One region of the Annamia dubia NIES-4383 genome, then DNA from elsewhere that is predicted to be linked to it. Evidence: predicted binding sites of a transcription regulator. Region 1 holds the regulator's gene; each other region holds the start of a gene.
The links. Region 1 encodes NtcA, which controls nitrogen genes in cyanobacteria. Its sites were predicted from a motif close to TTTGTANCNNNNGNTACAAA; they were not measured.
Positions count from the first base shown of each region.

Region 1 (8,437 bases):
GGCCAAGATATGGCGGATCAATATCGTTTACAAATTATCAAAGTGGGAAATAATCTTAAATTATTTGGTATTCCTTTTAAAGATCGTTCTTTACCACGTTTAGAAATTGGTCAAACTAATGGTATTAGTAATGATCTTTCTAAAATTATTTTAAATCAGGGTTGGACTTTTACCAAAAGGGTTTATGAAGGTCAAACTTTAGGTCATTTTTATTTAACAAATGACGATAATTCTAATACTTTAATTGCGAATGTTTCCACCGACATAAATCAAAATTTTACTTCAAATTTTAACAATAATTCTAATTTTAATCCCTCTAATAATTTAACTCCTAATATTCAAGTTACTACCAATACAAATCAAGACAATAATTGGGTAGAATATAGTAATGATTCTAATATAAATCAAGATAATTATAACAGTAATAACCAAGAAAATCAAGATTATGGTAATAATAATCAAGAGAATTTAAACAGTAATACTGATTATAGTAATCAGCGTACAATCCCCGATTTTAGTGCTAATCCTAATGTTGTACCCGTTCCCCAACCGCCACCATTAACCCTTAATTCTAATAATAATACCCCCTCTCCTTCCCCCTTAGCTTCTACTTTAGGATTTAATTATCGGGTCATCGTTTATACTCGTAATAGTGCAGAAGAAACTAAAGTTAAAACCATTGCTCCCGATGCTTTTCGTACTAGAATTGATAATCAAGTTGTCTTACAAGCAGGTTTATTTTTAGATAGACAAAGTGCGGAAAATTTACAACAAGAATTAACAGAACAGGGTTTAAATGTGCGGATTTTATCCGTTAATTAAAATTACTAAATTTTTAATCATCTTCAAAATAAAAAATAGTCGGTAGTATATAACTTGTTTTGTGATATACTACTGACTATTGTGTATTAAATCCTGAATATAGCAATCCTAAATTATTTATAGCACATATTAAATATTAATAAAAAACCACTCAGCCAAAACTTATTACCCCAAAATGTAACAAAATAATCATTATTAATCAATTATCAATTGATAATTATGATTAAATTCATTTATTATTTATTAATATCCCTAAAATCTTTAACTCAAAGAATGAAATCTGTTAATCTTATGTTGTCATTACAACTAGAACAATTGAAAAATAATTTTGTGATGGTCACTTTTGATACTTCAATTCTTGATGCAATTACAATTATGACCAATACATCTTTTGTTGTTGATTTGGAAGAAAAATCAATTATCAATCAAGTAAAACCTAGTTGTATTTTAGTCATGGAAAATAATCATTTACAGGGATTAATTACCCAAAAAGATATTGTTAATTTAACAGCCCAAGGTTTTAATTTAGAACAATTAAAAGTTCAGGATATTATGACTAATCCAGTTATTAGCTATTATCAAGATCAATTAACATCAATTACTCAATTAATTGACTTAATGGAAAGTTGTCAAATTTGTCATTTACCAATTTTAGATCATAATAATCAACCCATTACAGTGATTACTCCTGATAGTATTAGAAAAACTTTAAAAACTCCCGAACTTCTTAAAACTCGTTATGTTAATGAAGTTTTAAATAGTGAAGTTATTACGGCAAGAAAACAAGAACTATTAATTACGATTGTTAAATTAATGGTTGAATATCAAGTTGATTGTATTATCATCACGGAAAAAAATCAATTTAATCAACCTATTCCTGTTAGTATTATTACGGAAAAAGATATAGTTGAATTTCAAAAAAGAAGATTAGATTTTACAAAAATTAAAGTAGGGGAAGTAATGACAAATTGTTTCAATTTAACCTATCCCCATGAATCACTTTGGACAGTTCATCAAATGATGTTAGATCATCAACTTAGGCATTTAATCGTAGTAGATCAAAGCGGAATTTTAAAAGGATTGATCACACAAACTTCAATTTTACAAGCAATTAATCCTTTACAATTATATGAAATTATTAATAATTTACGGGAACAAGTTCAACAATTAACAATAGAAAAAAATCAATTATTAGAACAATTAAATCAAAATTTACAACAAAAAGTTGATCAACAACATAACATTTTACAAATTCAATCAAAACAGGAGAAACTATTATCTGATATTGCTTTCAGGATTCGTTCATCTTTAGATTTACAAACAATTTTACAAACCGCCGTTAATGAAGTTCACGAACTTTTAGGCACCGATCGAGTCTTAATTTATCGTTTTAAAGAAGATTGGTCAGGAGAAATTGTAGTGGAAGCTTTTAGTAAGCCTGAATATTCCGTAGTTAATCAAATTATTAGGGATTTATGTTTTGAAGAACAATGTACAAAACATAAATATAATTACGTTAAATGCAAAGCTATTTCTAACATTTATCAAGCCAATTTAAGTGATTGTTATATTAAATTTTTAGAAAAATTTAAGATCAAAGCAAATTTAGTTATTCCTATTATTATAGATGATAAATTATGGGGGTTATTAGTTGCGCATCAATGCGAGAAATTTCGTTATTGGTTAGTAGAAGAAATGGATTTTTTAGAAAATTTATCAATTCAGTTAACAATTGGCATTAAACAAGGGATGTTAATTGAACAATTACAACTGGCACAACAAGAATTAAAAATTAAATATGAACAGGAACACTTAAAATATGAAAAAAGTCAATTTATCCAAGCACAATTAAGTTATATTTTAGATGCTAGTCTCAATGAAATTTATGTCTTTAATCCTCAAACTTTTAAATTTGAATATGCTAATCAAGGAGCTTTAAAAAATTTAGGCTATGAGTTAGCAACCTTAAAGAATATGACCCCTTTTGAATTAACTCAAAATTTAACCATAGAGCAATTTGAAGCCAACATTAATTTATTAATTGACCAACAACAATCTATCGTTATTTTTGAGACAATTCATCAAAGAGCCGATCAAACTTCCTATCCCGTTGAAATTAATTTACAGTTAGTAAAAATTGGTGATGATAGGGTATTTTTAGCCATTGTTTTAGATATTACAGACAGGAAAGAAAAGGAAAAAGAATTACATAATTTTATTCAAAAATTAAATTATCATACTGATAATTCACCCCTAGCCACCATTGAATGGAGTTTAGGCTCAAAAGTAGCAAGATGGTCAAAACAAGCAGAAGTAATTTTTGGCTGGTCAGAACAAGAAGTTTTCAATAAAAATTGGAATGATTGGCATTTTGTTCATCAAGAAGATCTCAAATCCGTTGAAGAAATAATTACCAATTCATTAAATACAAATACCATTCATTTTATCTGTAATAATCGTAATTATACAAAAGATAATCGGCTGATTTATTGTCAATGGTATAACTCAATTTTAAGGGATCAATTTGGTCAAGTTGTCTCCATTCTTTCCCTTGTTCAAGATGTTACGGAAAAACAAAAAATTGAACAAGCTTTAATCGAAAGTGAACAAAAATTTAGGGAATTAGCTGAGAATATTAATCAGGTATTTTTCCTCACTGATTCTACTCGAAAAACGCTTTATATTTCCCCCGCCTATGAAAAAATTTGGGGTCAATCTTGTGAAAGTTTATATCAAAATTCTTTATCTTGGCTTGATTCTATTCATCCCGAAGATCGACTCACAGTTATTAACAATACACAAAATGGATTTGAAACTGGACAACAAATTAATCAAATTTATCGTATTATTAGACCTGATGGTAATATTCGTTGGATTCACGATCGCACTTTTCCCGTTTTCAATGAACAGGGACAACTTTATCGAGTGCCGGGCTATGCAGAGGATATAACTGAGCGTAAAGAGAGTGAAGAATTATTAAAACGCCAATTTGAAAAAGCCCTACTCTTAAGGAAAATTACCAATGAAATCCGTCAAAGTTTAGATCCTGAAACGGTTTTTCAAACTGCCGCTTCTGAATTAGGGAAAGTTTTTAAAAGTAATTATTGTACTATTTTTACCTATATTAATGATCCTGAACCTCATATTTTATGCGTATCTGAGTCTTTAAATGGAAATTATCCCTCTTTAATTGGTTTAAAAATAGCAGTTGAAGGCAATCCCCATTTACAACAAATTATCTCAGAAGATCGAGCAATTTGTGCTTCTAACGTCTATGATTGTCCTTTATTACAGCCAAAAAAAGAGTTTTTAGAGGCATTGGGAATTAAATCCTTATTAGCGATCGGGACTTTTTACCAAGGTCAGATCAACGGTGCGATCAGCTTGGATCAGTGTGATCGCTACCGTCATTGGACAGAAGATGAAATAGAATTATTAGAAGAAGTGGCCGCCCAGTTAGGCATTGCGATCGCCCAGTCAAAACTCTTAAAACAAGAAAAAATCCGTTTAGAGGAATTAGCCCTCAAAAATGAGGCTTTACAACAAGCCCGACAAGAAGCCGACAATGCCAACCGAGCTAAAAGTGAGTTTTTAGCCATGATGAGCCATGAAATTCGCACCCCCATGAATGGGGTGATCGGCATGACAAATTTATTATTAGACACCTCTTTAAGTGAACAACAACAGGATTTTGTGGAGACAATTCGTAATAGTGGAGACGCATTATTAACTATTATTAATGATATATTAGACCTATCAAAAATTGAATCAGGAAAACTAGAATTAGAGAAAAATCCTTTTAATTTACAAGATTGTATTGAAGGTGTTTTAGACTTATTTGCCCATCAGGCCGCCCAGAAAAAATTAGGCTTAGGTTATTATTGGGATTTTTCCATTCCTAAAATACTCATTGGAGATGTTACTAGAGTTCGCCAAATTTTAGTTAATTTAATTGGTAATTCCCTAAAATTTACCGAAAAAGGTGAAATTATTTTAGCTATTTCTAGCCCTAGTTGTAATCCTAATACCTGTGAATGTGAAATTAAATTTACCGTTAAAGATACAGGAATAGGTATATCTGAAGAAGGGCAAAATAAACTGTTTAAATCATTTTCTCAAGTTGACTCTGGCCGCAATCGAAAATACGAAGGGACAGGCTTAGGCTTGTCTATTAGTAAGCGTTTAGCAGAATTAATGGGTGGACAAATGTGGGTAGAAAGTGAACTAGGAAAAGGCTCAACTTTTTCCTTTACACTCATGAGTAAAATGAATTATTGTGAACAAGAAGTAACTTTTAATTCTGAAATTTTTAAGAATAAACAAATTTTATTTATCGGGGAAAATTCCCTCATTCGTAATTTAATTACTCAACAAATTGCAAAATTAGGTATGATTTATACTGAAACAAATACAGTTAATCAAGCCTTAGTAATTCTCGCTCAAAAACAAGATTTTGACGTAATTATTTTTGATTGTCAAGATTTTAGTTTAGACAATTTAGAGACAATCAAAACCATCAAAAATAGTCCTAAAACTTGCCATTTTCCTATTATTATTTTAAATGCTTTTACCCATCTTTCAGATTCAATAAAATCTCAACTAAATTTAAAATATATTTTAACTCAACCAATTAAACAATCTAACCTTTATGAAATTTTCTTACAAATATTCAACGTCAATCAAACTCAAAACTCTTTAAATTCTTCTTTTGTTGCGACTATTTCTGAGGAAAACAATTATAATTTAAAAATATTAGTAGCAGAAGATAACAAAGTAAATCAGAAAGTTATTTTATTAACACTCAATAAACTCGGCTATTCAGGGCAAATAGTAGGTAATGGATTAGAAGTAATTAACGCTTTACAAAAACAATCCTACGATTTAATCTTAATGGATATGCAAATGCCTGAAATGGACGGCTTAGAAGCTACTCGTTGGATTCGTGAACATTTTGACGATTCAACTCAACCTTATATTATTGCCATGACGGCCAATGCGATGGAAAGCGATCACCAAATTTGTTTAGAGGCCGGAATGAATGACTATCTCAGTAAACCTCTTAAAATAGAGGCTTTAAAAGAAGCTTTATTAAAGATTATTAACTATTAATTAGGGTTTATTAAGTAAACTGTTGACTTAAAGCCACCGGATTATGAACTGTTATTTTCTTCTTATAAATAGAAATCATATTATCCTGCCTTAGATCCCCTAATAACCTTGTCACCGTGACACGGGTAGAGCCAATGGCCTCAGCGATCGCCTGATGAGACAACTTTAAATCAATGCGGATCCCCTCATTGGTGGGAATGCCGAAATCACGACATAAAATTAATAAAAAACTCACCAAACGTGATCCCATATCCCGATGGGCTAATGTTTCAATCATCATTTCCGTCTGTAAAATCCGAGAAGACAACCCCTTTAACATCAACATAGATAACTCAGGATGTTCATTTAAAGCCTTTTCCACATGATCGATCGGCGCCGATAACAACTCCACTGGAGTAAAAGCCACCGCATGATAAAAGCGATCGGATCTTTGCCCCGTCACCAAAGACAACACCCCAAACACACTATTTTCCCGCAATAAAGCCACAGTAATCTCCTCCCCCGCCTCATACACTCTCGATAACTTAACCGCCCCCTTCATCAAAAAATAAACCTTTTCCGCCGGATCCCCCGGAAAAAAAATCGTTTTACCACGCTCATAAAATTCCACCACCGGAGGATAACCACCACTACTGATTTGACGAAAAACCGTTTCTAAAGTTGTTTCTGAAATTACTGAAAGACTCATGGGGATTCACTCAAAAACTGGAAAAATTAAATAAAAAATCAAAAAATTATTTTTTAGCTATCTTAAACTAGCATTTACAAAATAACAAGATATGCGCCATTTTTGCTTAAAAATACTGATCAAAAAATAACAAACTTAAGCTACTATCCACTGCTCCCAATCCCCAAAAAACCTTTCAATCCCTAAATTCGATTGCTATTGACAAAACAATGATAAAATTCTACTCACCATCCTAACAAAAAACATTATTTTTTTTCATTATATAAAAACTATGTTAGATTTAACCGGAAAAAATGCCCTTGTCACAGGCATTGCCAACAACCGCTCCATCGCTTGGGGCATAGCCCAACAACTCCATCAAGCTGGGGCTAATATTGGAGTCACCTATTTACCAGACGAAAAAGGACGCTTTGCCAAAAAAGTAGGAGAATTAGTAGAACCCCTTAAGCCTACAGTCTTCTTACCCTGTGACGTTCAAAACGATCAACAAATAGCCGAAACCTTTACCGAAATTGGCAAAATTTGGGATAAAATTGACATCCTGATCCACTGTCTAGCCTTTGCCAACAAAGACGACTTAACCGGAGAATTTATTAACACCAGCCGAGAAGGATTTAAAACCGCCCTAGACATCAGTAGTTACTCCCTTACCAGCCTCAGCAAAGCCGCCGTTCCCCTTATGACAGAAGGCGGGAGCATCGTCACCCTATCCTATTTAGGGGGAGTCAAAGTGATCCCCAACTATAATGTTATGGGTGTAGCCAAAGCCGCCCTAGAAATGAGCGTACGTTACCTTGCCTCAGAACTAGGCCCTAAAAACATTAGAGTTAACGCCATCTCAGCAGGCCCGATCCGCACCCTAGCCTCATCAGCCGTTGGAGGTATCTTAGATATGATCCACCATGTAGAAGCAACCGCACCCCTTCGCAGAACAGTTACCCAACTAGAAGTAGGTAACACCGCCACCTTTTTAAGTAGCGATCTAGCCAGTGGCATCACCGGACAAATAATTTATGTAGATAGTGGCTACGAAATAATGGGAATGTAAAACCCAATCAGATAAATTAACTTGCCCCAAGCTGAAATTGACTTGTATCAGATTTCAGCTTTTTTTTGTTTCATCGCACAACCAAAAAAATTTTCTAAAAAATTTTAAAACCCTATATTGCTTATAAATCAAGCTTTTTAACCACAAGCTTACCTAACAAATAAAAAAAATATTCTCAAAAAAAAGGAAAAAAGAGGAAGAAAAAGCTTGAAAGGCTTACACAGAGACAGAAAAAAGAAATTTGTCAAAAGTGTTGACAAAACCAAAGAGGTAGGCTATATTGATAAATGCGCGGTTGAGAGAGACAAACGAAGCCGAGCGCACCGAACCTAGACAAATCAATATATTGAAAACTTATTACTAGCCCTTAGTCAAACTAATTTAACAAAAAACTTGACTAAAGTCAAATTAAAAAAAGAGCTTAACAACTCAAACCAAAAACTAAACTTAAGAAATTAATTTAGTTAAAATGGAGAGTTTGATCCTGGCTCAGAACGAACGCTGGCGGCATGCCTAACACATGCAAGTCGAACGAGACCTTCGGGTCTAGTGGCGCACGGGTGCGTAACACGTGGGAATCTGCCCTTTGCTTCGGAATAACAGTTAGAAATGACTGCTAATACCGGATGATGTCGAAAGACCAAAGATTTATCGGCAAAGGATGAGCCCGCGTAGGATTAGGTAGTTGGTGGGGTAAAGGCCTACCAAGCCGACGATCCTTAGCTGGTCTGAGAGGATGATCAGCCACACTGGGACTGAGACACGGCCCA
Region 1 is NZ_AP025630.1:502,646-511,082, forward strand. It holds gene Anndu_RS02465 (DUF3747 domain-containing protein) at 1-822, shown strand, start outside; gene Anndu_RS02470 (PAS domain S-box protein) at 1,114-5,931, shown strand; gene ntcA (global nitrogen regulator NtcA) at 5,942-6,619, opposite strand; gene fabI (enoyl-ACP reductase FabI) at 6,891-7,667, shown strand; rRNA gene Anndu_RS02485 (16S ribosomal RNA) at 8,134-8,437, shown strand, end outside.

Region 2 (8,437 bases), 740 kb from region 1:
TTTAAAATAAACCGCAATCATTGTTTGGGTTATTCAACAATTATCAACTGATAAGGGTAATTTTCTATAATTTTAATAAGTTAATCTTATTATATATAAACCAAAAATAAGAAATAATCATTGAAAATTCGCAAAAGTAATTTGCTTAACAAAACTTCATTAAGTTGAGAGTCTGGAAAGCCTTATGTAATGGCAAAAAATGTTAAGCAATTTTTCAACCCCCTTGACGAAATTACGCCTTTTCAGGTACAATTAGGCCAATTATCCAAAGGCTGTCTACCGTTTAAAATCAAAAAATTTACATAAGTTAATCAATTACTTTACAAAAGTTTACACAGTCTCACTGAATTAAATTGTTGTTATAATCGGAACGTATTTCAGCGACTTAAAGTTAAACAATTTATTCGGTTATTTTGATTTTATTAAAATTTATTAAAAGTTAATTTAAAGAAATAATTATAATTAACAATCATAAACCTATACTTACAATAAATATATAATTATAAAATTATTAAATATTTAACCAAAATATATGATAAAAAGATTGTTAACGGCTTTTACTCTGGGTTTAGCCTTAGCCGTTGCCCCCATTTCCGTAGGGTTTACCCAAACCAATCAACCAGTTTTAGAAAAAATTGATTTTAGTGAGGCTCTTAATCTGGGTTTGGATGAACAAATTTGGGGGTTAAATGGGTTTAACTCAGATCGACAGGCTTTATTAAACGCAATTAATCATAGTTTAACTTACCTTAATAGTAATAAAGCTCAACAAGATTACCAAAATTATCCCATTGAAGGCATAACTTTAGATAGAGTTAAACGGTCTTTACTCAGATTTCAAGAATTATTACTCAATAATAATAATCCTCAAACTTTTCAAGAAACTGTGACAAGGGAATTTGAACTATATCAATCCGTTGGCCGTGATCAACAAGGGACAGTGGCATTTACAGGTTATTTTGAGCCTGAATATCATGGTAGTTTAGTGAGAACAGACGAATTTCGTTATCCTCTCTATCGCCGCCCTTGGGCTTTAGATCGGTGGCCTAATCATCCCACAAGGGCGGAAATTGAAGGGGAAGACGGTTTATTGGGAGCTTTAAGTCCATTAAGAGGCTATGAATTAATTTGGTTAAATGACCGTCTGTCAGCTTATTTAGTTCAAGTACAGGGATCAGCTAGAATTATCTTACCAGATGGGCGCATCATGACGGTGGGTTTTGCCGGAAATACTGATTATCCCTATACCAGTTTAGGTAAAGAATTAATTAATGATGGTATAATTCCGGCTGATGAAATGTCTTTACCTCGTTTAATTCAATATTTTCAAGAAAATCCAGACGCTTTAAATACTTATATCCCTCGGAATAATCGTTTTATCTTTTTTGAGGAAACTTTTGGTAGTCCTGCCAGAGGTAGTTTAGGAGTACCAGTTACCCCAGAAAGAAGTATCGCTACGGATAAATCAATCATGCCCCCCGGCGCGATCGCCGTGATCCATACCCAAATACCCTACCAAACTGTAACGGGAGAATTAGAAAATCGGTTAGTCAGTCGTTACGTTTTAGATCAAGATACAGGCAGTGCGATCACAGGTGCGGGAAGGGTGGATATTTTCTTAGGAAGTGGAGACTTAGCCGGAGAAAGGGCTGGTTTGATTGATTGGACTGGCCAGTTGTATTATTTATTATTAAAAGAATAGGCACTCCCCAACTTGGGAATACCTATTTTTTTCAAAAAGATTCAAAATAAATTTTTATATTTAATTTTTAGTTTGTTCTCTTATGATTAAAAGGGATTTCATAAAAGTAAAAGAAAACTCTAGCTTAAGGAAGCATGACTACGATCGTATGAGTCGGCCGCATTCGCATAAGGTTTTCCTTGAATATTGCCCCAATATTCAGCGTCAACTTCCAAACCAATAGATTTAGCCGTACGGCCTAACATTGATTGTTGACGATTTTTGATCAACTGATGATGACGCATCATTAAGGCGCGGGCTTGTTGTTGAGTATTCATAATTTTGTCCCTCCGAATTGCTTATTTTCAATTTATTTTTTCCGTTTGCTTATTTATATATATAACAAATTTTTGTATCAATTGCTACAATTATCTAAAATTGTTACAAAACTTCATATCTCCCTAAGTAAAAGATGTACAATCAGAAAAATCAAAGTTAATTATATCTATTTCCCTTATCTATGAATCTTCTAGCGATCGCATCTTTTACCATTAGTGTTATCTTAGGATTATTAACCTTATTATTTATTTTTCGCATTGTTTTAACTTGGTATCCTCAAATCGAATTAACTCGTTTTCCTTGGAATGTGGTTTATCTTCCCACTGAGCCGTTTTTAGTACCTACTCGTAAAATTATTACGCCCCTTGGTGGTGTGGATATTACTCCCATTGTGTGGGTAGGGCTTGTAACTTTAATCAGAGAAATTCTGTTAGGGCAACAAGGTTTATTAACAATGGCAATGTATAAGTAATAAATAATAAGTAATAAATAATAAGTAGTAAGTAGAATTAGTCCTCCTCTCGTCAACTATTTATAATATGAAAGATCAAAATCCTTTTCCTTTTTCTTCAGCAACGATCGCCACTACCATCATTGCTTTAGTAGTGGTAGGAGGATTATTTTCCCTAAATCGAGTTTCCGTCAAAAATCAAAAATTAATTGAAGAAAAACAAACAGAAATTAGTAAAATAGAAAGTTCTAATCAAACTCAACCCCCCCAAATTCAACCCTTGAATAATCAAGATCTGGTTGATATGAAACCGCAAAGAACTGATAATAATTCTAATAATATAGCACCCACTACTGAGCCTTTACCCTATTATCCAGATCAAGTTAATCAATCTAATCCAAAAACACAGTCAAAACCTCCGGCCATCAACCCTTCTGCTAATTATATAGATATTGGCTGGTCAACTGCTCAAAATTGGGTAGCCAAAATGCCTGAAAATTCCATCGCTTTAACCTTTGATGATGGGCCTAATCCCGAATATACGCCTCAAATTTTAGATATTTTAAAGAAACATCAGATCAAAGCCACTTTTTTTCTAGTGGGAAAAAGAGTACAAGCCCGTTGCGATCTGGTACGGAGAATTGTGGCAGAAGGTCATGAAATCGCTAATCATAGCTATACCCATCCCTTTTTAACCAAACTTTCCCCGGCCGCCCAAAAAGAAGAAATGGAAAAAACTCAACAAGTGATTAATAATTGTGTTGGTTTTCGCCCCCTGTGGCTACGCACACCCTACGGCGATCAAAGTGAGGCCATCCTTAAAATTGCCCATGAAGTAGGCTTAAATACCGTTCTTTGGAGTATTGATACGCAAGATTGGAATAAAGAAAGTAGTGCCGAAAAAATTACCAATAGTGCGTTACAATCTAATGGTCAAGATATAATTTTAATGCACGATTCAACGGAAAGTACAGTGGACTATAGCCATCAATTTCAACATTCTCAAGCCGCTAAAACTCGTGAGGCAACCATTAAAGCCCTTGACCCGATGATTGAAGAAATGGAAAGAAGAAATTTAAAATTTGTGACGATTAGTGAGGCTTTTTTGTCTTCTAACTAATTAAAATCTGATATAAAATAGTAAAAAAATAAGGAGTAAAATTAATACTCCTTACTTTTTCATTTTATGACTAATCAGATTTTTAAAACCTATGTGGGTTCGGTTATTGAAGTATCTCACAAGTGAGAGGACAAGCCGCATATACTGAGGTATAAAGAGGACTAGCAGAGCCATTTAACCATCTTAACCAACTGACATCTTGAGGATTGATTCCTTTAATGGTTAAAATAGCCGCACCTACAAAGATTGACAATAAACTACCACCAATGAGCATTCCTGCCACAATTAACACTCCACTCATGGATAACACCGATTGCAAAACTAAGGCCGATAAACAACCAATGGTTGTTAAAATTACCACAATCGGAAATCCTACGACTAAAAAGCAAACTGTTAAGGTAAAACTCCAAATTAAAAAACTTTTAAATGTCCCAAAATTATACCCTTGTTCCCAAACGGGTTGTTGAGCTACTTGCATATACGTTTCCTCCAAAAATTTTTGTTAAAGACAACAACAATTAAAGAAAATTAATCTTTCTTTTTGACTTAATTTTTAACAATCTTTTGTTTAGTATTAACAGGATATTTGTACATAAGTTTAAATACCTAAACTAATTCATAATTTTATTAAAAATGAGTCAAGGAAAGATTGATTAAACAACAATTAAAGATGAAATAGCAAGTGATTTATTAAGCCCAGAAAAAGCTGATTTGATTAAATCTGACCCAATCTCTAATTGTCTGATTGGAAGCATCAGATCTATTTTTTCAGATTTGCTTCTTCTGAATTAACTACACCTGAATTAACTACACATTTATTAAAGTAATGTAATTTTTGTTTAAGGCTGAATCAAATTTTTGCCTTTTGCTATTGAACTCAATTATAAATAAAAAAGTTGTTAAATGATCGTTGCTTAATAAAATGTTACATTCTCCCTAAAAAACTTGTGTTATTTTCGTCACAAAATCATTGATTTTGACTCGGTTTTTAAGGTTTTTGTCTGAAAACTGACCTTGAAAACCCTTATTTGATAAGCAATTGTGATCTAGATCATCGTCAAGATTAATTTGTTAAGTTTTCTTGATTAATCATATTTACATTTCTTTACAAAAAATTAGTTTTTTCTCATTTATCTCATTTAAGACAGGATGAGGTTAAGCAAAATAGAGAACCATCAGGCAAAATTTGTAATTGATCCCTGACTAAGTTATAATCTGGGTTGATTAAGCCTATTTTATGTATTGCGTTGATGGCGGCAACATTCTGAACAATTGATGGAAAAAGATGGAAAAAACCTTAACCCCTAATCCCCAAATAGACCTAGATCTCAAACATCTAGCTAGAGGTACGATTTTTGCTCTATTTTTGCAAATTTGTGGAGTTCTTCTGACTTATTTAGTTCAAGTATGTTTAGCCCGTTGGATGGGAAAAGTAGAATATGGCATTTATACTTATGTAGTTGCTTGGTGTTTAGTTTTTGCCATTCCTGTAGGTTTAGGATTACCTCGTGCTGTGTTACGTTTTATTACGGAATACCGAGTCAAACAAGAATGGGGAAAGATGCGCGGTTTATTAGTGAGTAGTTGGCAACTCACTCTAGGGATGGGGCTATTCGTGGCGATCGCAGGGACTATCATCATCTCACTATTTGACTATTATTATGAGTTTACCTACGCCCAAGCCTTAATCTTCGGGATCTGGACAATTCCTTTACAATCATTACTACAACTCCAAGAAGACATGGGAAGGGGAGCAAAAAGCCTTTTGATCGCCTATGGACCTTCAAAAGTGCTTTGGCCTATTCTCTTATTGGGAGGGGGTTTTTGTCTGTTTCAATGGCAAGACAAAACTTTAACCAGTATTCCCATGATTGATATGACGATCGCCACCTTAGTAGCAGTTGTCTTATTACAATTAACCTTTATTTGGCACAGTTTTGCCCAAGAAGTTGCATCAGCCTCTACCATTTATGCCCGTCGTCAATGGTTAGGAGTTGCATTACCTTTGTTATTTCATCTCGCCTTTCGAGAGATACTGCGACAAATTGATGTGATCATGGTAGGGTCTATGATTGGGGTAGCTACAGCCGGAATTTACAATGCGGCCGCTAATACGGCTTTGTGGGTAATTTTTATCTTACAAAGCGTTAATTTAGTGGTTGCACCGACATTTACTCACCTTTATACCCAAAAAGATCAGACTGGATTACAAAAAGTGGTTTCAGCGGCTTCTAACTGGATTTTTTGGCCGTCTTTAATCATTGCGGGAGTTTTAATCATTTTCGCCCAACCTATTTTAGCCTTATTTGGAGAGGAATTTGTTAGCGCCCATTGGAGTTTAAAAATTCTGGTGATTGGACAATTAACTAATGCTTTATGTGGTTCGGTGGGTAACTTAATGGTGATGACAGGATATCAAAATCAAGTGTTAATTGTTTCAGGTAGTTGTGCTTTAATTAATGTGGTCTTAAATGCCATCGCTATTCCGATTTTAGGCATGGATGGGGCGGCATTAGCCACTGCTTTCACGCTCATTGTCTATAATATCTGGTGTAGTTTTTTAGTGGTCAAAAATATTAAGATCTATCCTTCCATTGTGGCTAGTTTTTTTCATCGGGAGAGAATAATACTAGATCAATGAGTAAAACAGCCAAAATATGAAAAAATATTTACATCAAATCATCTAACATATAAATAATTTCAAAAAAGAGGAGACAAAACTAATCAATGGTAGTACACAACTATAGCATTTTTGAGGATTCATATAGTACACCAGAAATGCGTGAAATTTGGACAGAAAAAAATATGGTTCAGAAATGGTTAGATTGTGAAAAAGCCATTGTTTTAGAAATGGCTAATCTTAATCTTTTATCTCCAGAGATAGCTAATGAAATTGCCAGTAAATCTTCTACAGAATACTTAACTCCGGCCATGATTGCTGAAGTTTTACAAGAAACAAAACATCTTGGCGTTTCTTTCGTTAAAGCATTTGCCAAAATGTGTGGGGATGCGGGGGAATATTATCATTTAGGGTTAACAACTCAAGACATTTTATTAACAGGTTTAACCCTACAAATGCGAGAAGCTTATGACTTGATTCTGAAACAAGCTTTAGACTTAGAAGAAGTATTAATTAACCAAGCTTATGACCATCGAAATACCATCATGATGGGACGTACCCATGCCCAACACGCTGTCCCCTTAACTTTTGGTTTTACCCTTGCAAGTTGGGCTTATGAAATTCGAGATCATATTGATCGGCTTCAAGAATTAGCCAAAAGACTTTTCAGGGCGAAATTTACGGCGGCTGTTGGCACACGCAATACTTGGGTTTATCTATTTGGGTTAGAAACGACACAAAAACTGATTGCTCAAGCCAGTGAGCATCTTGGTTTAGACAATCCTCCGATCGACATTCAAACTAGAACGGATCGACTGGCTGAAATTGGTTTTGTTCTTGCTAATTTAACCACATCTTTAGCTAAAATTGGCCTTAATATTCGTTATCTCAATGCGGAAGAAATTAGGGAACTAGAAGAACCTTGGGATTATCAAAATCAATATTCTTCTAGCACCATGCCTAATAAACGTAATCCAGAAACTAGCGAATGGTTAGATGGTTTGGCTAAAATTGCCCAAGGAAATGCTACGGCACTTATTAGTATAACTATTCTGGGTGAGCGTGATGCCACTAGAATGGGACCGACTTTTAAATGTATTAGTGATAATTTTTTACTCACATCGGCGGCTCTATCTAAAGCTACTTATATCCTCAAAGATTTGCGTGTTAATAAGGATAAAATGATTGAAAATCTTTATTTAACTAATGGTTTGGCAATGGCGGAAAATGTGATGTTAAAATTGTGGCAAAAAACAGGACACAAAGTTACCGCTCATACTTTAATTAGGGAGCTTTCTGTTAAAGCGATAGAAGAAGGAATCCCTTTTAAGCAAGTGCTTTTAAAAAGTCCTCAAATTATGGAATATTTGAGTGAACAAGAAATAGAAGAAGTTATGAATCCAGAAAATTACTGTGGTGATTCTGTAGAACAAGTACAAACTGCTATTGCATATATTCAAAAACGTAGACAGATCGCCAATGGTTTCTATCAAGAATTGACAATGGACAATTGACAATGGACAATTAATTAATTTTCAAATTTAGATTAAAAAAAACAAATTTTATGGGTGAATCAAAAAGACGCAAAGAAGTTTTAGGGGAAAAATATGGACAAGAAAAACAAATAGTTTCTTGGCTACCTCTGACTAAATCACAAGCTGATCAATTTTATCAAATTACCACTAAAGGTGCATGGATTGGGATTGGTTTAATGGTAGCCATTTGGTTAACTATTCGTTTTATTGGGCCTGCTTTTGGTTGGTGGCAAGTCAATTAATTTAGTGTAACCTCACCCCAAAACCGTCTCCCTAGTAGAAAGACGGTTTTTTTCTTCGGTCAATTATTCACTATCAATTAATTTTCAACTGATAAATAATTTTGTAAAGCTTCAGCCATTATTTCGGTCATGGTTTTACCACTTTGATCGGCTTGAGTTTTTAAACGCTCATAAAGTTCGTCATGAATGCCGATCCGATGGCGGATCTTACGTCCTTGACCACTTTGTGCGGGTTGATAACTGCCCAACTCATAATTTTCAGTAAATTCTCGAATTGCCTCAAATCCCACACGAGAACAGTATTCTCCGAGGCTTTCTCGTTTTTGACGATTTTGTTTAAAAAAGACTAAAATCGGCTCTAAAAATGCCTCTAACTGGTTAATGGGTAAACTTTCAAGGTAGGGTTGTGCTAATTTGGTTTGATTAGGTGTACCTCCTAACCACATTTG
Region 2 is NZ_AP025630.1:1,241,401-1,249,837, reverse strand. It holds gene Anndu_RS05655 (hypothetical protein) at 1-10, shown strand, start outside; gene mltA (murein transglycosylase A) at 533-1,702, shown strand; gene gifA (glutamine synthetase inactivation factor IF7A) at 1,822-2,019, opposite strand; gene Anndu_RS05640 (YggT family protein) at 2,202-2,492, shown strand; gene Anndu_RS05635 (polysaccharide deacetylase family protein) at 2,560-3,591, shown strand; gene Anndu_RS05630 (hypothetical protein) at 3,695-4,069, opposite strand; gene Anndu_RS05625 (flippase) at 4,877-6,232, shown strand; gene Anndu_RS05620 (lyase family protein) at 6,319-7,725, shown strand; gene Anndu_RS05615 (DUF2839 domain-containing protein) at 7,776-7,988, shown strand; gene sir (sulfite reductase, ferredoxin dependent) at 8,066-8,437, opposite strand, start outside.
Region 2: a site for NtcA is predicted at 2,091-2,110, ahead of gifA (glutamine synthetase inactivation factor IF7A). Genes of this name have one in related genera too.

Region 3 (8,437 bases), 410 kb from region 1:
TTCCCTGATTAAATTAACATTTTCTAAGCCATGTTGAGAAAAAAATCCTTTTTCTTTTGCTACTACTAAAGGTGCGCAGTCTGTTAAGGGAATAAAGCCAAGATTAAGGGTAATTTTTTCTAAATTTTGGCTAGAAATTTGGATATTAGTATGAGCAACTTGTCCAACTTTTTTAACTCGTTTCTGTTGATTTAAAAAGTAAACTATTTCGTTGCGCAAGTTATAATATTGGGGATGTTTTACTACTTCTAAGCGTTGACGTGGCCTTGGTATTGGTACTTCTAAAATTTGGCCAATATGTGCTTCTGGCCCTGTGGTTAACATAACTACCCGATCAGATAATAGTAATGCTTCATCAACATCGTGGGTCACCATGATGCAAGTTACTTCATTTTCTTGAACAATTTGCATTAGGCTTTCCTGTAAATTTCCCCTAGTTAAAGCATCTAATGCCCCGAAGGGTTCATCTAATAGTAATACCTTGGGTTTTGTGGCCAATGCACGAGCGATCGCTACCCGTTGTTTCATACCTCCAGAAAGTTGGCCGGGGCGTTTATTGGCGGCGTGTCTGAGTCCTACAATATTAATATTTTCTTCAATAATTTCCCTTCTTTTTTGTTTAGGTAAATGGCGCATCACACGGTTAACAGCTAACCCAATATTTTGTCTAACATTTAACCAAGGTAGGAGGGAATAATTTTGGAAAACTACCATGCGATCGGGGCCGGGTTCAGTAATTTCTCTACCTTCTAAAATTACGCCGCCATAGGTAGCATTTGATAAACCGGCCACCATATTTAATAAAGTTGATTTTCCACAACCTGAGTGACCTATTAATGAGATAAATTCCCCTTTTTTTATTTTTAATTCGATATTTTTGAGAGCAATATATTCCCCTCCATTCGCAAGGGGAAATATTTTATCAACGTGATCTATTTCGATAAAGTTAGCCATAATTAATAATTGAGAATTGATAATTAATTAGTTATTTGTTAATTCAATAAACTGCCTTGAAATTCATTTCAAGGCTAATAAATAATATTTATTTTTGTTCAGCAGGAACGACTAAACTGCCAATAAAAGCAACCAGTCTATCTAATAGTAAACCTACCACTCCCACATAAATTAAGGCGATCATAATTTGACTAATTTTAGAACTATTATAAGCATCCCAAATAAAGAAACCAATGCCCACACCTCCTACTAACATTTCCGCCGCAATAATAGCTAACCAAGATAAACCTATTCCTATTCTTAAACCTGTGAAAATATAAGGCACAGTGGAAGGAAATAAAATGTTAAAAAAGTATTCAATTTTTGATAGTTTTAACACTCTTGAAACATTATTATAATCTTGGGGAATTTGTTGAACTCCCACAGTTGTATTAATAATAATTGGCCAAATTGCGGTAATAAAAATTACAAAAATTGCCGAGGGATCGGACTGTCTTAAAGCGGCTAAAGAAATGGGTAGCCATGCAAGGGGAGGAATAGTTCTTAATACTTGAAAAATAGGGTCTAAAGCATCGTACATAAAGCGGTTTGCCCCTACTAAAATGCCTAAAGCTATGCCAACAATACTAGCTAAAGAAAACCCGATCGCCACCCGTTTTAAACTAGCTAAAATTTGTAAACCTAAGCCCACATCTGTGCCACCATTATTATAAAAAGGATTAATAATATAGGGTTGCCAAGTCTCTTTTAAGACGGTTAAGGGGGCAGGTAAATTAGGATTTTCTCCTGAACATAACATTTGCCAAATTCCTAAAAGAATAATAATTGCGATGATAGGAGCAACAATTTTTCTAGTTTTTTTCGATTTTAATAATGTATCGAATAAGTTTGGTTTGTTGTAGCGTTTTGATATTCTTCCAGTCATAATTTTTAATTTAAAATTGAGAATTGAGAATTGATAATTAATAGTTAATAATTGATAATTAATAGTTAACTTTAGTTTACGGTAATTATTAGGCTTGAAATCAATTTCAAGGCGGTTTATTGAATTTACAAATAACTAATAACCAATAACTAATTATCAATTGACAATTGGTTAATTAGGTTAAAAACCTCCTCTTTTAAGAGGAAAAAATGAAAACTTTTTCCGTATTTTCAATTCTTTCACTTTAGGGCTAGGTCATTGTCAATTGTCCAATGTCAATTGTCAATTGTTAAGCTTTTTTAATCTTTAAACTATCTAAATAAGCTTTAGGGTTTTCAGGATCAAATTTAACTCCATCAAAGAAAGTTTCTACACCCCTTGAAGTGCTGGTGGGAATTTCGGCATCAGGCACTTTTAACGCCTTGGCCGCCTCTTTCCATAAGTCTTCCTTATTAACTTGATCTACTAAAGCTTTAGTATCAGTAGTAGCGGGAATATAGCCCCAACGTATTTCTTCCGTTAAAAACCAAAGATCATGACTCTTGAAGGGATAGGAAGCGTTATCTTTCCAGAATTTCATCGCTTCGGGGAAGGCTTGTACCGTTTTGCCTGTACCGTAGTCAATATTACCCTTAGAACGCTCTACAATATCTTTAACAGGCACTTTAAACCACTTATCTTGAGAAACGATCTGACACATTTCGTCAATATTCTGAGGATTATCACACCATTGTTGAGCCTCTAATACTGCCATTAAAAGAGCTTTAGCCGCTTTAGGATTTTTGTCTACCCAATCTTTGCGCAAACTTAAACATTTTTCAGGGTGATCTTTCCATAATTCACCAGTTACGAAGGCTGTATAACCCGCCTGTTGGTTAACTAATTGAGCATTCCAAGGTTCACCCACGCAGAAAGCCTCCATATTGCCTACTTTCATATTTTGCACCATTTGGGGAGGGGGAACGGGAATAACGGAAACATCCTTATTTGGGTCAATACCGCCGGCCGCTAACCAGTAACGCATCCAGAGATCATGAGTACCACCCGGAAAAGTGACCGCACATTTTAACTCTTTACCTCCGGCTTTAGCTTTGGCAAAAACGTCTTTTAAAGGAGCGCTATCAGTGCCTATTTTTAAATCTTTGTAGGTATTAGCGATGGAAATAGCCTGACCATTAGTATTTAATCTTGCTAAAATATACATCGGCACAGGCTGTTTAGTTTTGGTGATAGTGCCTAAAGTCATTAAATAGGGCATCGGGCTTAAAATGTGCGCCCCATCAATACCACCGCCACTAGAGCCTAACTCTAAATTATCTCTAGTTACAGGCCAGGATGCTTGTTTTAAAATTTCTACCCCTGTCATCCCATATTTATCAAATAAACCCTTTTCTTTAGCGATAACGAGGGGAGCGGAGTCAGTTAGGGCAATAAAGCCAAGCTTAACATTAGTTACTTCAGGCGCATTTTCGGGAGCAATATTAGAATTTGGGGCGGTAGTGGGTGCGGTGGTGGGAGTTTGGTTGGTTGTGCCACCAGTACAACCATGTAGAATAAAAGTTCCGGCCGCCGCCGCTCCAGCAGTTAAAATAAATTTTCTTCGAGATAAATTAGACATAAAATATATTTTTTTATTTTACAAAATAGTGAAAAATCATTAATTACAGTTGACTACCTTGCCTTAAAACCAAAAGATTTGAGCATTGGTGTTATTTTTTGTAAATTTTGATGTAGCTATTTAACAATGTTTATCATTTAGCAATTGTATTTTATGTAACAAAACATTTTGTTATGTAAAATACAATTGCTCGAAAACCTTAAGGGAATATTAATAGAGGCTTATTTAAAAATTTTGCAATTAAACCGCTTAAATTTTTTGGTTAAATGTATTTTTTGTTACAAATTGAATGAAATATACCAATTTAACCGCCAATTTTATACATTAAATGAGTAACTTCTGGAGGTCTTAAATAAGGTTTCATGCCTAATAATTGTTGATAAATTTCTAATCTTTGATCGGCTTTAAGATTACGAATAGATAAACCTTCATCTTTTAATAAACAAGCTCTTAAAATCCCATCTACAGACAATCTCCACCGTGAGCAATTACCACAAAATGGTTGAGATTCTGAAGCAATAAAACCGATTTTAGCACCACAATTAGTAATAAAATTAAAGGAAGTAGAATCTAAGGCTGAATTGATAGGAATTAACTGATATTTTTCTTTAATTTTATTTAATAAAGTTTCTGCACTAATAAATTGATCTTTTTGTTGCCCACAAGCATAACCAATACGCATTAATTCTAAAAATCGCACTTCAATTTTTAATTCTTTAGCATATTCTATAAAATCAAATACTTCATGATCATTAATTCCTTTCATCATAACGGTATTAATTTTAATAGCAAAACCTTGTTTTTTTGCTAAACTAATATTTTCTTTAATTTTAGTTAAATAATTACCATAAGTAATCTGTTTAAAAGTAATCGGATTTAAACTATCTAAACTAATATTTACGTTAACAATTCCACAATCTAATAATAATTCCAAATAACGATCTAAGATAATGCCATTGGTGGTTAAACCGATTTTTTTTAAGTTTAAAGTGCTTAATTTTTGGATAATTTCAGCAAAATTTTGACGCAATAAAGGCTCTCCTCCTGTTAATCTTATTTCTTCTAAACCAAAATCAATTAATTCTTTAATGATCTCATAATATTCATCTACTTGTAAATAATTTTTTTTCTCCATAAATTGAGCATCTAAGGGCATACAATAATGACAACGTAAATTACATTGATCTGTTAAAGAAACCCTTAATTTGCGAATTTGACGATTATATTTATCTATTAACATCGGTTATTGGTTATTAGTTATTATTTATTGGTCATTATTAATTATCAACTATCAATTATTAATTATTAATTACCAAGCATAAAAAGGAAAAGATTGTCCCGCTTTAAAATAAGATTGAAATTGGGGTAATTCCAGAAAACCATCACTATTAGCTAAAGCAATAAATTCCCCTGAATTTTTAACAGCTATTGGCTCGGCTTTGATTATTCCTAAAGGGGTATAATTTAATTTAACAGGAAGAAAATAAGTTAAGTCTTTTTTAAAGGTAAAATCTTCTGTTAACTGGGCATAAATTGGAGGAGTTTTTATTAAATAACGATGTAAACAAACTAAACTAGAAATCGGATTACCGGGTAAGCCAAAAATAACAGTTTGATGATGATGATCTACCCCAAACCATAACGGTTTTCCGGGTCTTTGTGCCACTCCATGAATATATTTAGTAACACCTAATTTTTCCCATATAGAAGGTAAATAATCAAATTTGCCCTTAGAAACTCCCCCAGAATATATTAAAATATCATAGTTTAAAGTTGCTTTTTGATAATGATTAATAATGGCTTCTTGATCATCATTAAGATGGGTTAAAAATATCTCCTCAAAATTATGTTGTTTTAAGGATGCTTTTAAAGCATAAATATTAGAGCGTCTGACTTGATATGATTGGGGAATTTGCTTAACTTCGACTAATTCATCCCCCGTAGAAATAATATTAATTCGGGGTTTTTTAAGACATTTTACCTCTGTTTTTCCCATTGATGCCACGATACCCCAACGCGCTCCATTAAGTCTTAAATTAGGCTCGATAATTAATTGATTTTGGGGGCAATCTGAGCCTTTTAAATGAATATTCTCAAATTGAGAACGCTCTTGCTCCTCTATTATGTGAGCATAACCCTCTTTAATTTCTACGGCTTCATAGGGTATAACTAAATCGCCTAAATCCTCAGTATCAGTTAAAACTGCTCCTGTCATAATTTCATAACAACCTTGGGGATCAGTAAGGGGAAGGGGAGGCTCTCCGGCCGCCACTGTGCCTAATATCTTAAATTTTCGACAGCCTTGTTGATAGGTTAACCATGAAATGAGGATACCATCCATCATCACACGGTGAGCAGGGGGATAGGCTCGATCGGCGGCGATCGCTTCAGTTAAAATTCCAGCTTTTAATTGATCTAAATTAATAATTGTTTCACCAAAATTAGGTAAATTATTTTTAATAATTTCGGCGGCTTCAGTAACAGTAATCATTTCTATTTTTAATAATTAAAATATTTTAACTTAATTAAATCAAATTAAATTCTTTTAAGGCAGGGAAAAAATTGTTATTTTCATGTCCTGAAAGACTTAATTTAATCAAAGCAAAACGCTGAAGATCGGTTAAATTTTGCCATTGATTAAGATTAATCATCAAATTAAATTCTTTTGCTTTATTTTGCACTTGCTCAGGAATCTGATTTTTATTTAACCAAAGTGGAGAATTTTCTATTATTAATTCTTTAGCAGGAGAGCCTGTTTTATTAATAATTAAATTCTGTAAAAAATCATGATAATCATTTATTTCAGTCTGAGTATTACAAGGTAAATTAACTAATTTTTCCCTTTCTTCAAGATTAAATTGATGCCAATGATTAAGTTTTAATTTAATGCCACAAGTATCTAATTTTAATCTAACTTCCATGGGAATACAACGTAAAGATTCAACGAAATCCGCTTCAAATTGAAAATAATGACTCATGTTTTTTATTGCTTAAAATTACTAATTTTCTGATAATAACAAAATTGTTAACTATTTTTCAATAAACATTTTTTTAATCCCGAAATTTTGTATATTTTGCTACAATTTTTTAGATTTTAAAGATTTAGTCTAAATAAAAGGTTAAAAATTTAAAATACCCTAAATAAAATTAATTAGTTTTTAAAAACGCCATTAAGCAGTAAAATTAACTAATAAATGATAATTAATAACTGAAATATTGATAACTGAAATGACGAAAACTGTTTGCCCTTATTGTGGTGTTGGCTGTGGCTTAGAAGTTGGTGATCCCCCCCCAAATGGGGGAGTCAATGCCCTTGGTAAAGTGATGGGCGATCGCTCTCATCCTTCCAGTCAGGGCAAAGTTTGCGTTAAGGGGGCAACAGTTAACGAGGCGATCAACCAATCTCGTTTAGAATATCCCATGATGCGCCAAAGTTTAAGTCAGCCTTTTGAGCCTATTAGTTGGGATTATGCTTTTAATCTGATTGTAAAGCGCATTGAGTTAGTTAAAAAGACAATGGGGGCTGATGCGCTCTGTATGTATGGCTCAGGGCAATTTCAAACCGAAGATTATTATATTGCCCAAAAGTTGCTCAAAGGCTGTTTAGGTACAAATAATTTTGATGCTAACTCCCGTTTATGTATGTCTTCCGCCGTTGCCGGATATTTGCAAAGTTTTGGCTCGGATGGGCCTCCTTGTTGTTATGAGGATTTAGAGTTAACTGATTGTGCGTTTTTAGTGGGTACTAATACCGCCGATTGTCACCCGATCGTCTTTAATCGTTTTAGGGCTTATCACAAGAAAAATCCAGAGGTTAAACTGATTGTGGTAGATCCCAGATCTACCCCCACCGCCCAAGTCGCTGATCTACATTTGGCTATTAAACCCGGAACAGATATTAATTTATTTAATGGGATAGCTTATTTATTAATTAAATGGCAATTAATTAATCAACAATTCATTGATAAATATACAAATAATTTTTCTGAATATGCTGAAATTGTGAGCCATTATACCCCTGAAAAAGTAGCCGAACAATGTGGAATTACCGTTGAAGAATTAGAAAAAGTAGCCCGTTATTGGGGAGAATCAAAAAATGTCCTCTCTTTATGGTCTATGGGTTTAAATCAATCCTCTGAAGGTACTGCTAAAGTTAGGACTTTAATTAATCTTCATTTAATGACGGCCAACATTGGGAAAGCCGGAGCGGGAGCATTTTCTTTAACTGGTCAACCTAATGCGATGGGAGGTAGAGAAGCCGGAGGTTTGGCACAACTTTTACCCGGTTATCGTAGTGTCATAAACGAGCAACACCGCCAAGAAGTAGAAAGCTTCTGGGGTTTACCTTCTGGGGCGATTTCGCCTTTTGTCGGCAAAGATGTATGGAGTATGATCACAGGCTTAGAAAGGGGGGAAGTGGGCTTATTGTGGATTGCGGCCACTAATCCGGCTGTTAGTATGCCTGATCTGGAACGTACCAAAAAAGCCCTCTTAAAATCTCCTTTCACCATCTATCAAGACGCTTATTTTCCCACCGAAACCGCTGATTTTGCCCATTTATTACTCCCTGCGGCACAATGGAGCGAAAAAGCAGGAACAATGACTAATTCTGAGCGTGTTGTGACCTATTGCCCTAAAATTAAAGAGCCTCCTCATCAAGCTAAAGCCGACTGGGAAATTTTTGCAGAGGTGGGTAAAAGACTGGGTTATGAAAAATATTTTAATTTTCAGAGTGCTAGTGAGGTTTATGAGGAATTTGTCCAGCTAACAGAGGATCGCCCTTGTGATCTATCGGGCTTAAGTCATGAGATTTTAGCGGAACATGGTGCGATTCAATGGCCTTTCCCAAAAGGGAGTGATCCAGTAAAAGATAAGTATGGAAAAAGATTATATACTGATTTTGAGTTTAATACGAGCGATCGCCGAGCCAATTTTGCCAC
Region 3 is NZ_AP025630.1:93,020-101,456, forward strand. It holds gene Anndu_RS00425 (ABC transporter ATP-binding/substrate-binding protein) at 1-954, opposite strand, end outside; gene ntrB (nitrate ABC transporter permease) at 1,043-1,879, opposite strand; gene Anndu_RS00435 (CmpA/NrtA family ABC transporter substrate-binding protein) at 2,169-3,497, opposite strand; gene moaA (GTP 3',8-cyclase MoaA) at 3,802-4,737, opposite strand; gene Anndu_RS00445 (molybdopterin molybdotransferase MoeA) at 4,807-5,988, opposite strand; gene Anndu_RS00450 (nitrate reductase associated protein) at 6,023-6,475, opposite strand; gene Anndu_RS00455 (molybdopterin oxidoreductase family protein) at 6,717-8,437, shown strand, end outside.
Region 3: a site for NtcA is predicted at 3,763-3,782, ahead of Anndu_RS00435 (CmpA/NrtA family ABC transporter substrate-binding protein). Genes of this name have one in related genera too.

Region 4 (8,437 bases), 1.3 Mb from region 1:
CTAATTTGGCCATAAAGTATCCAGGGGCGGCTTTTCCGCCAAAGATAAAGGTACGGGGTACAATATCAAGGCTAGGATTATGTTTTAAGCGGTTATAGAGGGTAATAATATGCAATACCGCTAATAATTGTCGTTTATATTCGTGAAGGCGTTTCACTTGAATATCAAACAGGGAATGGGGATCAACTTCAATTCCTTGGCGTTTGCGAATTATATCAGCTAATTGTTGTTTATTGGCTAGTTTAATGTCCCACCATTTTTGACGAAAATGAGGGTCATCAATGAATTTTTCTAGTTGACGCAGTTGATCTAAATCTTTATACCAACCTTCTCCGATTTTTTCGGTAATTAATTCTGATAATTTGGGGTTAGCAAGTAAGATCCAACGGCGCGGAGTTACTCCATTGGTTTTATTAAAGAATTTATTAGGAGAAATAATCGCAAAATCTCTTAAAGTTTCTTCTTTTAATAACTGAGTATGTAAGGCCGCAACTCCATTAATTGCATGACTACCCACACAAGCTAAATTGGCCATTCTGATGGCTTTTTCTGGGTATTCTTCAATAATTGATAAACGTCCTACGATTTCCTCATCATGGGGATACCATCTTTTCACATCTTCTAAGAAACGGAAGTTAATTTCATAAATAATTTCTAGGTGACGTGGTAATAAGGACTCAAATAAGGCTACTGACCAACGCTCTAGGGCTTCCGGTAATAGGGTATGATTGGTATAGGCGAAGGTGTTAGTGGTAATATTCCAAGCGTGATCCCATTCATAACCATTTTTATCTAATAAGAGGCGCATTAATTCCGCCACGGCGATGGCTGGGTGGGTATCATTTAACTGGATCGCAACCTTTTCATGAAGATTATCTAAAGTTCCATAATGTTGCTGATGTTGACGAATAATATCCTGTAGGGAAGCGCCCACAAAGAAGTATTGTTGAGCTAAACGTAGTTCTTTACCCTCTGGGGTGTTATCGTTAGGATAAAGTACCTTAGAAATGGTCTCAGAGGACATTTTTTCCGAGACGGCATGATCATATCTTCCGGCGTTAAATGCTTCAAAATTAAAATCATCGGAAGCCTCGGCTTTCCATAGTCTTAAGGTGTTAACCGTATTGGTTTGATAACCGGGTACAGGTGTATCATAGGGAACGGCTTTAACAATGCGATCGCTGACCCAAGAGGTGCGCAAACGTCCTTTTTCATCATGATAAGTTTCGGTACGACCACCGAGTTTAATTTCCACCGTATCTTCATAGCGGGGGATCTCCCAGACATTACCCAAACGTAACCATTTATCAGGTAATTCTACCTGCCAACCGCCTTGAATAATTTGATGGAAAATACCGAACTCGTAACGAATACCATAACCGATGGCCGGTATTTCTAAACTGGCCAAAGAGTCGAGAAAACAGGCCGCTAAACGTCCTAAACCTCCATTTCCTAAGCCCGGATCATGTTCTTGTTCTAATAACTCATCTAAGTCTAAGCCAGACTCTTGAACGGCTTGACGCACTTCTTCATAGAGATCTAAGTTAATTAAACTATTACCTAAATGTCGTCCCATTAAAAACTCAGCACTTAGATAACAGACTTTTTTAACATTCTTTTCCTTGTAGGTTTTTTGGGTTTCGATCCAACGGTATAACAGCCGATCTCGGATCATATAGGCAAGGGCAATATAATAATCTTCTAAAGTTGCGATCGATTCATATTTGCCCTGTAAAAAGAACAGATGATCCGCAAAGGCACGTTTTAAGGTTTCGATGCTTGTACCAGTGCGATCGTTTTCGATTTTAATTTTGATGTACTCATCAGGAGAAATAGTTGTACTCATTTATTTAACCTTTATTGTTGCTATTGAATTATATACCATTAGTATTGCCTATCATTTTAAGGAATGATGATTACAAAATTGTAATTTTTATTAATTATGTTAAGAATTGATGATTTTTGGTTATTTTAGTTACAGACGAGGTTTTTTCATTCAATAATTTTGACGATGGACATTTTCAATGACTTTTTTTATTGTTAATTGTCCATCGTCTAGTTATTAATCAATCGGTAAATTAATAATTTCGATATATTGCTCAAAGTATTATACAAAAATATCTTTTTTACCCCGAATACGAGCAAAAGTTCTCACGGGATCACTGATCCCCATTGCCTCCTGTAAAGCAGGATGATCCCATCTCAAAAAAGGATTAGTTTCTTTTTCAACCCCCAAAATAGAAGGAATAGTAGCCTCATTATTAGCTCTTAATTCTTCTATTTCTTTAGCTCTTTTTTGTAAATCTTGATTCTGAGGATCTACCGTTAGAGCGAATTTTAAATTTCCTAAAGTATATTCATGGGAGCACCAAACCCTTGTTTGATCAGGTAAAGCCCTCAATTTACTTAAAGAATTAACCATCTGTTCCGGCGTTCCCTCAAATAAACGGCCACAGCCCCCTGCGAATAGGGTATCACCACAAAATAATTCACCCATATTTTCTGAGTTTGTAGGAGGAAAATAATAGGCTATATGTCCTTTTGTATGTCCGGGAACAAAATAAACTTGCGCTTTATAATCACCAAATTCAACAATATCACCTTCTTTTAAAAAGTAAGTTTGTCCTGGTATTCTGCCTTGATCCTGTTCTGAAGCATAAATTTTAAGATTAGGATAATGTTTAATTAAAGTATTATTACCCCCCACATGATCACCATGATGATGGGTATTAAAAATCGCTATTAAATCAGCTTTTAAGGTGTTTAAATAGTTTAAAACTGGTTGAGCTTCTGCCGGATCCACCACGGCCGCAATATTTTTTTGTGAATCATAAAGTAAAAAGATATAATTGTCAGAAAGGGCGTTTATTCTAATAATTTCCATGTAATTTATCTCCTTTTTATTTAATTATTATTATTGCTATAATGAATAAAAAATAGGGTTATTGACTTGAGAAATGAAAATAAATTTTCTTCAAAAAGAGAACTATTTTACTGAGATAGCCATACCATATCCCTATATAATAATCATACCTTAATTTGCCAACACTAACTAATTAATTTAGGTTAAATATTATGAATAATAATGAACAAAAAAGTTCTATTCTTTCCATCGAAACAATTGTTAAAAGAATTTTGGATGATGGTTGTTTAACTCGTCGAGAATATTTTGAGTTAGTCACCTTTTTTTTATCCGATCTATCTGTGACGGAAAAGGAAAGATTTTATATTAATCAATTATTAGATGAATTACAATTAGGTCATCTTGATTTTGTCTAAAGTATTAACTATCAACTATCAATGATTAACGATTAATTAGCAATTAGAATCATCTCATTTCCCACCACTGGACTCCGAGCTAATAAATCACCATTTTTGTTTAATATTTCTAACTTTTTAAAGTCAAGAAACTCGGCCTTATTCAACATTTTGTTACTTAATTTTTGTCGTTCAGAAAAATTAATTTCTTGCCAATTTTCTGTAACAATAATTTGTAACCTACTTTTGGTAAAATCAGCTTTAATTGAGAAAATTAAACCTTCTGCATATTGATTTGTTAAACTTGCCACTTGATTTTTAATACCTGTAATTAACTTTTGTTCAGGGGTTAATTTAGGCTTAGGTTGTTCAACTTCTTTAATCGGAATTGGTGCTTTTGGCTCGGTTAATTCAGAAGGAGTTTTAATTACTTCAATCGGCTCATTATTGGGTTGAGAAATTTCGATTGGTTCTTGAATTTCTTGGTTAGGAAGTTCTGTGATAACGGGGGAATTATCCTGATTATCTGGTAATAATAAGACAGAAGTTAACAAAATTAAAACGATTAAACCGCTCATAATTCCCGTTAACCCCCAGTCAGAAATTTGATCATTAATTTTACTAGGTAAATAAGCCCGAATTTTTAATAAAAATCGATCCCACCATTTTAAAACTTTACTAAAACTAGGTAAAATTTGATCTAATCCTTTTTTGGGAATTTCCCTCGAAAACTCCCCATTAATTACTTCTTCTGTTTTTAATTCAATTGTTAGTTGTTTTTGCTCATCTTGTTGATCATTAACTAATAAAATAGGCTCAATTAATCTTTCTTCTTTGAGCAAATTTTCCTCTATATAAGAGGGCGTTTCCACTATAACTTCAGCTTCAGAAATCTCATTTAAAGACTGTGCCAAATTTTGCGCCGTAGTTAATAATTCTTGACAGGATTCTAACGGCAATTTAATGTTATAATATTGTGTCTGTAATTGACTAATCACACCTTCAAGTTTGACAATTGTTTCTTTTAAGACGATAATTGCTTCAGCTTGGGGAGAAGGAAAATTCGGATCAGCCGAATAATTTTGATTTTGTTCTGACATCTTTAACCCTTATCATTAATAAATTATTAAGAGCATTTTAAAATTAAAAGGCTCACTCTATTATATAATGTAATTCAAAGTTAAACCTTGTGATCTTTTTTATTGATTTAATGCCACTATGACCTTATCTTTTTTTTCTGAACAACGTATTTTAATACAAAATGTTAGTTGGCAACTATTGGAAAATTTAGTGGCAGAATTAGGAGAAAGTAGAACCACAAGAATCACCTATTATAAAGGACAGTTGGAAATTATGACTCCACGCTGGAAACATGAAGTTTATCATCGTTTATTAGATCGTTGTATTCAAATTATTGTTGAAGAATTAGAATTAGATTTATGGCTAGGTGGGGCGACAATGTTACAACGCTCTCACATGACTGTGGCAAAAGAACCAGACTCTTTTTATTATATTCAAAATGTCAAATTAATGCGGGATAAAAATGATTTAGATTTAACAAAAGATCCCCCTCCAGATTTAGTTTTAGATGTGGATCTTAGCAATAGTAGTAATATTAATCAATTGATTTTATATGCGGATTTAGATATACCTGAAGTTTGGCGCTATTCTATGTCAAAATTGCGTTTTTATCAACTCAATCATGGAGCTTATGTTGAATGTGGAAATTCTCCTTTATTTGACTTTTTAACGCCTCAAAATGTTCAAGAATTTTTAGAAAATTGCGAAACTAAAGGTATTAATTATGCTTCTCGACAATTGAGACAATGGATCAATTCTGTTTTGTGATTAATCCCAATTGTTAAGAAAAAATATATTTTTTTTACATAATGTGACAATTGATACAGAATTTATGTCATAATAAAAATAGGCATCGAATTTGCGGATCGATGTTTTAAAAAATCTATTTTACAAACAAAATAAAAATTTAATTTATAGCAATCAGAGGTAAAAAAATGAATTTATCTTATCGTGGGGTTAAATACGATGAAACTCCTCTAGTTTTTGATGTAATCGAGGGTGAACAAATCGGACAATATAGAGGTCATAAGATTACATATCAATACCCTCGTCATTTAGTTCAACTCCAGCCTAAGATTTTACAATATCGTGGAGCGGTTTATCAGACCCAATCCCATCCTCTCAATGAAGTAGACTCACAAAACTCCGAAAAAACACAAAACTGTGTTTGTTCGTTGGCACAAGCATCATCAAGAAAGCCAAAAGTGACAACTACAGCCCAGATCCATTTAGAAAATTTGCGTCAAAACTTAGAAAGACGTTTACAAGTGGCAAAATCTAAAGGTGATGAGGATTTAATTGATTTATTAGAAAGAGAATATCAACAATTGGCACAAGTTTGTTAAACTCACCTCTAACTACTCTCCCCGTTAAGGGGGGAGTTTTTTTCTAATAATTGATTAAGAACGAAATAAATGAGAATAATCGGGATTATATAATTGAGATCTAATGAATTGATCAGTTTCATTCATCAATTTTAAAGCGGGACTAATTAAATATAAAGTAGTACGAAATAAATTATTTTCATGGGTAATTTTGGCCATTTGTGTTAAAGAAACAAGTAAAATTTTTTCATCTTTCCACCCTAAACGATAACAAATTGCAACGGGAGTATCAGGGGGATAATGTAATAATAATTGTTGTTGTGCTTCGTCAACATGACGAGCGGATAAATATAAACAAATAGTAGCTTGATGGGCGGCTAAACTGGCTAAATTTTCAGTTTCTGGCACAGCAGAAGCATTACCAGTAATGCGGGTTAAAATGATAGTTTGAACTAAATTTGGAACGGTTAATTCTGTAGATAATTTAGCGGCCGCCTCTTGAAAAACGCTAATTCCGGGTATTAATTCAAAGGGAATATAGGCTTGTTTTAATTTTTGTATTTGTTCATTAATAGCACTATATAAACTCAAATCTCCCGAATGTAAACGGGCAACAATTAAATTATTTTTGACAGATTCAACCATCAAAGGGATAATTTCTTCTAAGGTTTGATCTACCGTTGGAATAATTTTTGCATTGGGTTTAATTCCTTGTAAAATTTGTTCAGGAATTAAAGAATTAGCATAAAAAATAACATCAGCTTGGGCGATAATTTTAGAGGCTTTTATTGTTAATAAATCTGGATCGCCCGGCCCCACTCCAATTAGATAAACAGCAGGTTTTAAATTCATAAAAATAATCCCTAATTATTTAATTTAATTTCATATAAATTAGACCATAATTTTCCCGTAATATAAAGATGATTATTTTCAGGATTATAGGCAATTCCATTTAATACATTATCGCTTAAATCGGGTTCTCGATCAACCAATTGTTTAAAATCTAAAAATCCTTTTACTTCTCCAGTTTCGGGATTAATTCTAATAATTTTATCTGTTAACCAAACATTAGCAAAAATTTCGCCATTAATATATTCTAATTCATTGATTCTTCTAATATAACGATTTTGATAATTAACTTTAATTGTTTTAACTTCAGTAAAAGTTTCTGGATCAAGAAAATATAAATTTTCACTGCCATCACTCATAATTAAATATTGATTATCATGAGTAATACCCCAGCCCTCAGTCGGATAGGAAAATTCACCTATTTTTTCAAAAGTTTCTAAATTATAAATAAATCCTTTTTGTGAACGCCAAGTAAGTTGAATAATTTTATTATTAAAAATTGTAATTCCTTCTCCAAAATATTCTTCAGGTAAACTATATTTTTGTAAAATTTCTCCTGTTTCTAGGTTAACTTTTCTCACGGAAGATTGACCATTTAAACCCGTACCTTCATATAAAAAATTATTATCATAAATTAAACCTTGGGTAAAAGCTTGAGGATCGTGGGGATAGGTATTAATAATTTGATAATCAGTTTCTTTATTAATAATTTCTGAAGGATTTGGTGGAGTTTGATTCATTGTTTCTTGATTAGTATTTTGAGGATTTAAAATAGCGCTTTGCTCTTGATTGCTACATTGGGAAGCCCCTAAAATGATACTAAAACAAAGACAAGTTAAAATAAAAAAACTTTTTTTCATTAGATCGGATTATTTTGAGAATTTTACTATTAATGATATAATCAAATTTAACATATTTTGCAAAATTTTTGACTAAAGTTTACATTAATTATGAAACCTAAATTTAAAAATATTTTAGCTTATGAACAAGCTCAATTGTTAATGCAACCAATTTTTATTAGAATTATAGATAATATTCGTAAACAATTAGATAACTCCACATGGAAAGGAACTTATCAAGAATTAAGTGAACCTTTCCCTCAATATCAATTATTATTAACAAAAAATGATCAAACTATTACTTTAGATATTTGGGAGTTATGTTATCAAATTTGTTTTATTAATTTTAATAGTAAAGTGATGGAATTACAACAACATATTGCCGAAAGAAATGGTAGTAAAATTGAAGAAATACAAGAGGTTGAAATAGATCTTAATTTGATTTATGATAATCAAGTTAATTGGCTTAAAATTGAAGAAAAAACTTCTGATTTAATTAATCAAATTTTTAAGAATATAGAAAATATATAATTATTACTTAACAGTTTTTTATTAATTTTCAATCCTCTACTTTTAAGTAGAGGTAATTATTAATTATTAAACTGAAAATTGGATTAATAATGTTATTGTAAATATTTATTATTTACTTTCCAACCTTGGATTTTAGTGGGTTCACATTGAAATTGAGTTGTAGTTAATTCGGGTTCATCAGGGGAGAAAATAAGGGGTTGTAAAAGACAATTTTTTTCACAAAAATACTCTTTTTCTTTAAATTTAGGGCCTTGCCAAATTGCCAATAAATTAATATTATAGCCAAAATCTGACTGTTCAATTTTAATTTTTAACTTCCAAAAAGTATCTTCCATAATAGAAGAATTTGTATCAATAATTTGTTTTTTTATTTGCTGAATAATATCGGTAGAAACCGCATTATCAATCCATTTTTGGGTAATAAACCATTGTTTATTATTTAATTGATTATCTAAATTTAATTGAATTTGTTTTAGCCAATAATTACCTCTCGGATAATTTTGAGTTTGAAGATTAATAATTAAAGAACTTTGACTAAAATCAGCTAATAAAGTG
Region 4 is NZ_AP025630.1:1,811,562-1,819,998, forward strand. It holds gene Anndu_RS08265 (glycogen/starch/alpha-glucan phosphorylase) at 1-1,846, opposite strand, end outside; gene gloB (hydroxyacylglutathione hydrolase) at 2,108-2,884, opposite strand; gene Anndu_RS08275 (hypothetical protein) at 3,076-3,279, shown strand; gene Anndu_RS08280 (hypothetical protein) at 3,312-4,358, opposite strand; gene Anndu_RS08285 (Uma2 family endonuclease) at 4,477-5,106, shown strand; gene pirA (arginine synthesis PII-interacting regulator PirA) at 5,274-5,684, shown strand; gene cobM (precorrin-4 C(11)-methyltransferase) at 5,739-6,515, opposite strand; gene Anndu_RS08300 (glutaminyl-peptide cyclotransferase) at 6,527-7,372, opposite strand; gene Anndu_RS08305 (hypothetical protein) at 7,463-7,882, shown strand; gene Anndu_RS08310 (DUF5357 family protein) at 7,975-8,437, opposite strand, start outside.
Region 4: a site for NtcA is predicted at 5,147-5,166, ahead of pirA (arginine synthesis PII-interacting regulator PirA). Genes of this name have one in related genera too.